4 regions of the Streptosporangium sp. OZ121 genome follow, and region 3 is predicted to be linked to each of the others. Evidence: riboswitches for the same ligand, from Rfam matches in the RefSeq annotation. Region 3 holds a riboswitch; each other region holds the start of a gene.

What was found. Region 3 has a riboswitch for cyclic di-AMP ahead of ACTOQ1_RS30165 (NlpC/P60 family protein). Riboswitches for the same ligand answer to the same signal wherever they lie in the genome.
Region 1: another riboswitch for cyclic di-AMP. It lies ahead of ACTOQ1_RS06880 (C40 family peptidase); the one in region 3 lies ahead of ACTOQ1_RS30165 (NlpC/P60 family protein).
Region 2: another riboswitch for cyclic di-AMP. It lies ahead of ACTOQ1_RS08735 (hypothetical protein); the one in region 3 lies ahead of ACTOQ1_RS30165 (NlpC/P60 family protein).
Region 4: another riboswitch for cyclic di-AMP. It lies ahead of ACTOQ1_RS13360 (CHAP domain-containing protein); the one in region 3 lies ahead of ACTOQ1_RS30165 (NlpC/P60 family protein).

Annotation. Positions count from the first base shown of each region.
Region 1 is NZ_JBPXMC010000002.1:453,910-456,083, reverse strand. Features, by position in the region: gene ACTOQ1_RS06885 (class I SAM-dependent methyltransferase) at 1-632, shown strand, start outside; cyclic di-AMP (ydaO/yuaA leader) riboswitch at 962-1,121, shown strand; gene ACTOQ1_RS06880 (C40 family peptidase) at 1,255-1,782, shown strand; gene ACTOQ1_RS06875 (hypothetical protein) at 1,827-2,174, shown strand, end outside.
Region 2 is NZ_JBPXMC010000003.1:239,228-241,401, forward strand. Features, by position in the region: cyclic di-AMP (ydaO/yuaA leader) riboswitch at 372-523, shown strand; gene ACTOQ1_RS08735 (hypothetical protein) at 791-1,618, shown strand; gene ACTOQ1_RS08740 (hypothetical protein) at 1,791-2,162, opposite strand.
Region 3 is NZ_JBPXMC010000021.1:90,939-93,112, forward strand. Features, by position in the region: gene ACTOQ1_RS30160 (amino-acid N-acetyltransferase) at 36-707, opposite strand; cyclic di-AMP (ydaO/yuaA leader) riboswitch at 1,044-1,188, shown strand; gene ACTOQ1_RS30165 (NlpC/P60 family protein) at 1,194-2,174, shown strand, end outside.
Region 4 is NZ_JBPXMC010000005.1:276,409-278,582, forward strand. Features, by position in the region: cyclic di-AMP (ydaO/yuaA leader) riboswitch at 691-829, shown strand; gene ACTOQ1_RS13360 (CHAP domain-containing protein) at 848-1,543, shown strand.

The DNA of each region.
Region 1 (2,174 bases), on a different contig from region 3:
TCGCCGGGTTCGACCGCAAGCAGGGCAGGCCCGACCCCGGGGAGGACCTCGCCGTGCTCGCGGGGCACGGCGTGGGGGAGGCGGCGACGGTCGTGGAGTTCGGCGCGGGGACGGGGCAGTTCGCCCTCGCCGCGGCGCGGCGGTTCCGGCGGGTGGTGGCGGTGGACGTCTCCCCGGCGATGCACGACTTCCTCGGCGCCCGCGCCGCCGAGGAGGGCCTCTCCGGCCTTGAGCGCGTGCGCGCGGGCTTCCTGTCGTACGAGCACGCGGGGCCGCCCGCCGACGCGGTCTACACCCGCCACGCGCTCCACCAGCTCCCCGACTTCTGGAAGGCCGTCGCGCTCGACCGCGTCGCGCGGATCGTACGGCCCGGGGGCGTCCTGCGCCTGCGGGACCTGATCTTCGACTTCCGGCCGGCCGACACCGACGCCGTGCTCGGCCGCTGGCTCGACGGCGCGGCGGACGATCCCGCGCTGGGCTACACCCGCGACGACTACGCCGAGCATCTGCGCACCGAGTACAGCACCTTCAGGTGGCTGCTCGAACCGATGCTCGACGCCGCCGGATTCGAGATCGTCGAGGCGGATTTCCGGGAGTCGATATACGGCGCCTACACGTGCGTCAGGCGCTGAGGTCACCCGGCCGGATCGTCCGGGACCGCTCCACGGGCGGTGAGTGTGATGAAGATTACATAAATCGTGATTTGTCGGACTAGCGAGAAGGGTGTGACGAGAGTCATATCTCAATAGCATAAATAGCCATTATGCAGGGATAACAGGAAGATCAAGAGGGGTAGTAGATCTTCCAATTTGGCGAATGCTTTGCCGAAAGTTGGAGATCGGGGTAACTTCTGGCGTCGCGACGTGCAAGCCACGCCGTCGCGGCGAATGTCGGTCTTCGGGCCGGTGTCCCTATAGAAATCCAACCGGCCGCCGCGCCCCCACCCGGGGGCAGGGCTCATCGCGGCGGCCCGCCGAATCTATGCAGCCAGGAGGCATGGAACCGGGGACCCAAAAGGCCCGATACAGCGTGGCCAGGGGTGAATCGGCGCGTTTGTGCCGTAGGGCATCTTCCAAGCCCGAATCCGTCAGCTAACCCGGTAGGCATCAGTGGAAGTCCCAAGGAGAAATCCTGTCTACCACCCCGTACAACCCCCGTCTGTCGCGCCTTTTCCGCCTTTCCCTCGGCGGCATCGCCCTCACCCTGACCGCCTCAGCCGGAGCGGTCACCCTGGGGTCCACGGCGGCGCAGGCGGTGGACGGCCCCTCCGAGATACTGGTCAACAGCGTGACCGGTGTCTCCGAGAAGGCCGGGAGCACCAAGAAGACCGCCTCTCAGGCCGGGACCAGGGCCAAGGCAGAAACCAAGGCCAAGGTCAAGGTCAAGGTCAAGGTCAAGAAGAGCAGGGCGGCACTGCAGAAGGTCCGGGCCGGTAAGGCGGTCTCGGCGGCCAAGAGGCAGATCGGCGATCCGTACCGGTGGGGAGCCTCCGGTCCCGGAGCGTTCGACTGCTCGGGGCTCGTCCGGTACGCCTGGCGGAAGGCGGGCGTGTCCCTTCCCAGGATCACGCACAGCCAGTACAGGTCGATCAGGAAAAAGGTCTCGTGGAGCAACTTGCGCCCCGGTGACCTGCTGTTCTTCAGTGGAAAGGGCCATGTCGGCATGTACGTCGGCAAGGGCAGGATGGTCCACTCGCCGAGCAGCGGCAAGACGGTCCGTGTCGTGAGGCTGGCGGGCTACTACAGGTCCTCCTTCGCCGGAGCGGTACGGCCCGGGGCCTGAGCCCCGTACGGCGCCCGGCACCCGCGTGAGCACGGAGCCCAGGTATGGAACCTGAGCCCGAGCCCGCGTCGGGGCACGCGCTCGAGCACATGCCCGAGCACGGAAAAGCGGCCCCGGCCCTCCACCAGGAGGGCCGGGGCCGCTCCATGCCGGTCGAGTACCATCGGCTCGTGTCCGTCCCGAAAGGGCGCCGCGCCGTGCTCGCCGGGATGCTGGCGCTGATGAGCGCCGGTCCGTTCGCCGGGACGGGACCCCTCCTGGCCGGAGCCGCGCCCCTCCCTCGCGCCCCCCGCCCCCTCGTCCCGTACGCCTCCCGGAGCCCGAGCGACCCCCGCGACCTGTGGCAGGGCGCCGCGGTCACCGTCCGGGGCGAGCACTCCCTCGTGATCGGC
Region 2 (2,174 bases), on a different contig from region 3:
ACCGGGCGGGATTGATCGGCCGGGGACGGCCCGCGGGGCGGGCTCCCCTTGGGCGAACCTTTGCGCAAAGGAATCGGCGGGCCGGGGAGGGCTCGCGGGGCGCGCGTTCTCCCGCGTGGATCTCCCGTGGATCTCCGGGCGCGGGGCCCTGGAACGGGGCCAGGGAAGGGGTTCCGGGGCTGGACACCGAGATGGGGGAGACATCCGCGCTGGTAGGACGGGTGTTGGCCTGGCGGGGCGATCGATGAGGCTTCCTTGAAGCTTGTAGGTAGATCTTCTGGGGTTTTCATGGTGTTTGCTTTGCTTTGTCCGGTTTGGGTGGGTAGTGTCCACAGTCATCGGTAGGCGACCTGCCCTTCACAAGAGGGAGCGGCCGGCCGACGTCGAATCCCGAGGGCCCCACAGGGGCCCCGGAGCCGGGGAACCACTTTTCCGGGGTGAATCCGCCGCGACCACGCGGCGGTAGGGCAACTCCACCGCCCGAACCCGTCAGCTAACCCGGTAGACGAGATGGAGAGGAGATCCCCTCATGGATCACCGCGTTACCACGTCGGTGCAGCCCTTGTCCGTGCCGACCACCTGAACTTTTCCCCCCTTCCGCCGACATCCCCCGTTCCCCCCGGACCTTCTCGCCGCGCCTGATCGCGGCACCTTCCAGATCGTGCTCCGCGTAGCGATTGCCCGAGATTCCGGCTACGCCCCCTTTTCCGACGAGCGCGTCCCCGCCCGTGCACCCCTTCGGTGTGTCGCACGTGGCTGCCCCGTTCCCTCGCGAAAGAGCCTTTTCTCCATGCGCCCCTTCTTTGGTTTGCACAAGAACGGCCTGAGCAAGTTCACCTGGCAGAAGAACAAGCCCCGCGGAAGCCGCCTCGCAGCCGCCGCCCTGGTCGGCGCGAGCGTCCTCGCCGCCACCGGTGTCGCGGTGGCGCTGCCCGCCTCCACCTGTTTCGCCGCCACCGCCGACCCCGAGGTCGGGGTGGCGAAGGCCAGCGCCGAGTCCGTCCTCCTCCAGGGTGCGACCACGGCCTCCTACTTCTGGGACGACTCCTCCGGCCGGGCCGGTGACACCGGTCTGCCCGCCAGCGGCCGGCCGATGCAGAAGGGCATGATCGCCAGCCCGAGCTGGCCCCTGCTCACCGAGGGCTACATCATCTACAAGGGCAAGAAGGCCAAGTTCTTCGTCGGCGACCGCGGCCCCGGTTCCCCCTCGAACCAGGGCATCATGATCGACATCGACGCCAAGACCTTCGCCGACCTGACCGGTGGAACGTTCAACGCCGGCACGCTCGGCGTGGACGGCAACGGCGGGATGGGCCACATCGACATCCAGTACGTGGTCACCAAGTGGGGTAACGGTACGGGGATAAAGAACCACCCCGTCGCGTTCTCCACCGGTGCCTGGAGCCGCAGGGACACCAGCCCGGCCAAGCCCCCGACGGTCGTCTTCGCCAAGGCCCGGGAACTGGGGATAGGCGTGCAGACCCAGCTGGCGAGCGCCGCGGCGCGGCCGTGGGCCGGCAAGCCCAAGGTCATGGTCGAGCCCGCCTCCTGGCACGCCCCGGCCGGCGTGGCCGTCGCCGGTGCCCGCGCCGCCGAGATCGGCGCGGGGAAGGGCTGAGCCGGAGCCGCCGCCCTCCGGAGTCCCGCTCCACCGGAACTCCCTGGCAGGGGCCCCGCCCCGCCGGAGTCCTCCGGGAACGCTCGGAAAGGACTCCGGGAACGCTCAGAAAAGACGCAGAAAGGACTCCGGTGCGGTCCGTGCCTCCCGGGGCACGGACCGCACCGGAGGATCAGACCTCGAGCTTCTCCTCGATGCCGCGCAGGGTGTGCCGCGCGAGCGCGAGGTTGGCCCGGTTCCGGTCGAGAGCCAGGTAGAGGAACAGCCCTTTGCCGCTCCGGCCCGAGACCGGGCGGATCACGTGGTACTGCGTGCCGAGCGTGATGAGGATGTCCTCGATGCCGTCCTTGAGGCCGAGCGACTCCATGGTCCGCATCTTGGCCTTGACGACCTCGGTGTTACCCGCGGCCGCGATCTGGAGGTCGAGGTCCTTGGACCCGCCGAGCGCGCCCAGCGCCATCCCGCTGTTGTAGTCGACGACGACCGCGCCGACGGCACCGTCGATCGCCATCATCTCCTTGAGCGAGATGTCCATGTTGCCCATTGCTGTCTCCGA
Region 3 (2,174 bases):
GGTATCGACATAGGTATCAACAGTCACCTTTCCGATCAGTCAGCTCCAAAGTCACCAGAGTCGGGCTCACGTGTCAGGTGCAGCAGCATCCGGGTGTTTCCCAAGGTGTTGGGCTTGACGTGTTCCAGATCGAGGAACTCCGCCACACCCTCGTCATAGGAGGCGAGAAGTTCGGCGTAGACCTCCGGGGCGACGGGCGTGCCCTGGATTTCCCGGAATCCGTGCCGGCCGAAGAAGTCGACCTCGAAGGTCAGGCAGAAGACCCGGCGCAGGCCCAGCTCGGCGGCCGTGCGAATGAGCGCGGAGACGATCCGGTGGCCGATTCCCATCCCCCTGCGGGCCGGATCGACGGCGACGGTGCGGATCTCGGCCAGATCCTCCCAGAGGACATGGAGTGCCCCGCAGCCGATCACCTCCCCTTCCCCGTCGGTGGCGACCCAGAACTCCTGGACGTCCTCGTACAGGGTGACGGTGGCCTTCTCCAGCAGGCGCGGGCCGACACCGCCGTAGGTGTCGACGAGCCGCCTGATGGCCCGCACGTCCGGGGTGCGGGCGCGGCGGACCGTGACTTCGGGGACTTCGGGGACCTCGGGGCCCGCCCCCGGGCCGGGCGAACCCCGCTCCGCCCCCGCGGATTCGGCGCGCCGCTCCCCGTCGCCGGAGGCGCGAATGGCCGGCACGGGAGAATGCTCAGCAAGCTGCTCCATGACCGTTCAGCGTACGTCCTCACGGGTCTTCAATTACGGCTCATCCTTAACTCGCAGCTCACAGACCGCACATGACCCTTGGCGATCGCATTACCACTCTCGGTGTGCGGCACCTCTCGTGTGCCACAACTCACCTTTGGCACGGTCCCGGACCTGGGAAGACCTCGGCCACACCCGTCGCACGGGAAGCAAAGGCAGCGTAATGGCCATGTTGATCATTTTGAGGTGTGATCTTTTCGTGACACCTCAGTTGCGAAACCTCTACTGAATTCGCAGTTCTGGTTGAGCAGGAACCACAGGTGCACTAATCTCCGTGCTCGATGTCAGAGACGTAAAAAGCCTGACCCGCCGAATCCCTCACAGGGGAACCGGGGACCCACCACGTCCCCCGGGGTGAATCCGAGTGCCACCGGCGCACCCGGTAGGGCTGCCTCCGGCCCGAACCCGTCAGCTAACCCGGTAGGCGGCCGAGAGAGGAGCCCGTTGGTGAAGCGCACGCGCGACCGCGGAGGAAAGCACGCGGGCCACGAGACCCGCTGCCGAGAACGCGCGCCGCGAGGGCTGCGCCGTCGCATGGCGGTCGTCGGCCTGGCATTCGCCACCCTGACCCTCGGCACCCCGCTGGTGGCGGCCGCCGCGGACCCCGAGCCCAGCCTCCAGCAGCTGGCCAAGCAGGCCGAGAAGCTGCACGAGGAGATCGGCATCCTCGCGGAGCGCTACAACGGCGAGCGGGTCAAGCTCAAGCAGGCCCAGCGGGCCGCCGAGAGCGCCAAGAAGACCCTCGCGTCGAGCGAGTCCGAGCTGGCGGCCCGTCGCACCAAGGCCACCCTCCTGGCACAGAGCACCTACATGTCGGGCGGCCTGAACTCCGGGCTCGCCTTCACCCAGGCCACCGACCCCGACACCTTCCTCGACCAGGCCACCACCAACTACGCGCTCCAGCAGCAGCAGAGCGAGGAGGTCGCCCAGGTGAGCCGGGCGATCGAGGCCGCCGAGCGGGCCCAGGCCAGCGCCAAGGCCAGGACGGCGGAGGTCAAGAAGATCCTGGCGGAGATCGACGGCAACCGGACCAAGATCGAGCGGTTGGTCGACCGGGTCGAGAGCGACCTGTTCAGCGAGGTGCGCACCAGGGCCGTCAGCAACAGGGGCGCCCGGGTGAAGACGAACGTGCCCATCGTCGGCAGCGGCAAGGCCGCGGAGGCCACCCGCTGGGCGCTCACCCAGCAGCTGAAGCCGTACGTCTGGGGCGCCGAGGGGCCCAACTCCTTCGACTGCTCCGGACTGGTCATGTGGGCCTACCAGAAGGTCGGCATCAGCCTGCCGCACTACACCGGCGACCAGTGGACCGCGGGCACCCACGTCTCCAGGAAAGAGCTGCGCCCCGGCGACCTGGTCTTCTTCTACAGCGACCTGCACCACGTCGGGATCTACATCGGCGCGGGCCTGATGGTCCACGCCCCCCGGACG
Region 4 (2,174 bases), on a different contig from region 3:
TCGCCCTGACGCGCCCTTGTCCCGCGCGCCTTTACCTCCGCGGATGACAGGGCCGTCTGGAAAGCGACTTCCTTTACCTCTCGCCTTTACCTTCGCGGGCGTCGAACCCCTCCGAGCGCGCGTTTCTTTACCCTTCGGGCGGCCAGGCCGGCCGGCGGCCTGATCGCGTCGCTCTCCCATCGCTCTGAGCTGCGGAAACCCCGTCAGGCGCGGGTCGAGGACCGCCGGATCCCGAGCGCCCTCTCCTGGCCTTCCATGGGAGAACCCCTACCATCCGAATACTTTTTACTATCGAACACATATTCGAACAGATGAGGGCACACCATCTCGGACCAGGGGGTTCACCCGCGCACCTCAGCACTCCCCGGCCGGCGGCTCGCAGGCGGGTCCGGAAACCCGGGATCGCCGCGGGGGCAGGGGATCCCGGCCTCGGTGGGGCGTTCCCCCACCCGCCGGAAGGAGGCGCGGCCGGCGCGGCCTCACCCCACCTCCCGGGCCGGGCGGCACCCCGCGACACCGACCCGATTCGGACGTATTCCCAAGTCAAGGCAATATGTCCTACTTGTAATCGTCTGTCCGTCTGGCGTACCTTCGTCCTATTCATGGCAATTGCCTAGGTCTATCCAGGTCTGTGCATTGCCGTCACATTGCCCGACCGTGTCCCACCTGGCGGAGACCTTCCGCCGTCGGTGAGCACGGCCGCCGAATCCGCGAGGTCTGCGGAACCGGGGAACCACGTTCCTGGGGTGAATCAGCGCACTCGTGCGCCGTAGGGCACTTCCCAGCCCGAACCCGTCAGCTAACCCGGTAGGCGGAATGGAAGCGAAGCAAGGAGTCGAACCCCCGTATGGCTAAGCATCGCCTCATCTCCACCCCCCGCGCGGCATGCGCCGTCCTGGGCGCCTGTGTCGCCCTGGCCACCGGCACCACCGGCGTCGCCCTGGCCGACGGCCACGGCGTCGTGAACGCACCCCCCGTCGACACCAAGGCCCAGGATTCCAAGGCCGCCAAGACCCCGCTCCAGATCGTGGCCGAGAGGCTTCCCAAGGTCTCCGCGGCGAAGGTCCTGGACATCGCCTCCAAGCAGATCGGCATCCGCGAGAACTCCCGGGGCGGCGGGACCAAGTTCCACTCCTGGTACATGTCGAGCCCTCGCGCCAAGGAGACCCTCGCCCGCGACGGCGGCAACACCGTGTACGACTACGCCAACGCCCCCTGGTGCGCGATGTTCGTCTCCTGGGTCGGCGAGATGGCCGGCATCCGCCCCACGATGGGCTGGGACGCCTACACCGTAGCCCACGCCAAGTGGTTCAAGGACAACGGGCACTGGGGCACCATCCCCACCCCCGGCGCCGTCGTCTACTTCGACTGGGCAGGCGGCAAGAGCATCGACGGCATCGACCACGTCGGCTTCGTGAAGAAGGACAACGGAGACGGCACGATCACCACGATCGAGGGCAACACCGGCAACGGCGACGTCGAACAGCGCGTCCGGCCGGTCTCCCAGGTCGTCGGCTACGGATACCCCGTCTACTCCGACTGACCCCGCGCCCGCCGCCCGCGCCCGCCGCCCCCCGGCGGCGCGGGCGTCCCGGCCCCCGCCGGTGAGCGGCTGCCCGGTCCACCCGCTCCCGGGGGCGGCGCTCGTTCGAGCGCCGCCCCCGGGAGCGTTCCGTGTCCTCGCCCGTCCCACCCCGGCGACGCTCGTCACAGCGCCCGGCCCCGCCCCGGAGACACTCGTCACAGCGCGCCTCTCCCACTTCCGGCCCGGCGGTCGCCTTCTCGAACCCCTTCCCCACGCCCGCCCCGGTGGTGACGGCACCAGCTCCCGCGGCCCTCGCCCGCGCCTGCCCTGACACTCCCTTGACAACCTTGCGCCGCCGCCACCGGGGACGCCCGCGATGCCCCCCTCCCCGCACGCACACGAAATGCCCCGACTGTATGCCCGTGAGATGGGAGCGCTCCCAATCGCCCTGATGAGGTTTTTGTCCATGTTCGACGCCGATAGTCCTGCCTAAAACGACCGGATGTAACGGTTGAGTTTCGGCATATTGACGTCCCGGTTGCCCATCGTCCACTCTTCGTGGGAGCGCTCCCAAAGCACATTGAGGAACGACCTCGTCGCGAGGACCGCGTTTGTCGGGGACCGGCCCGCGATGTCGCCTCCCAATGAT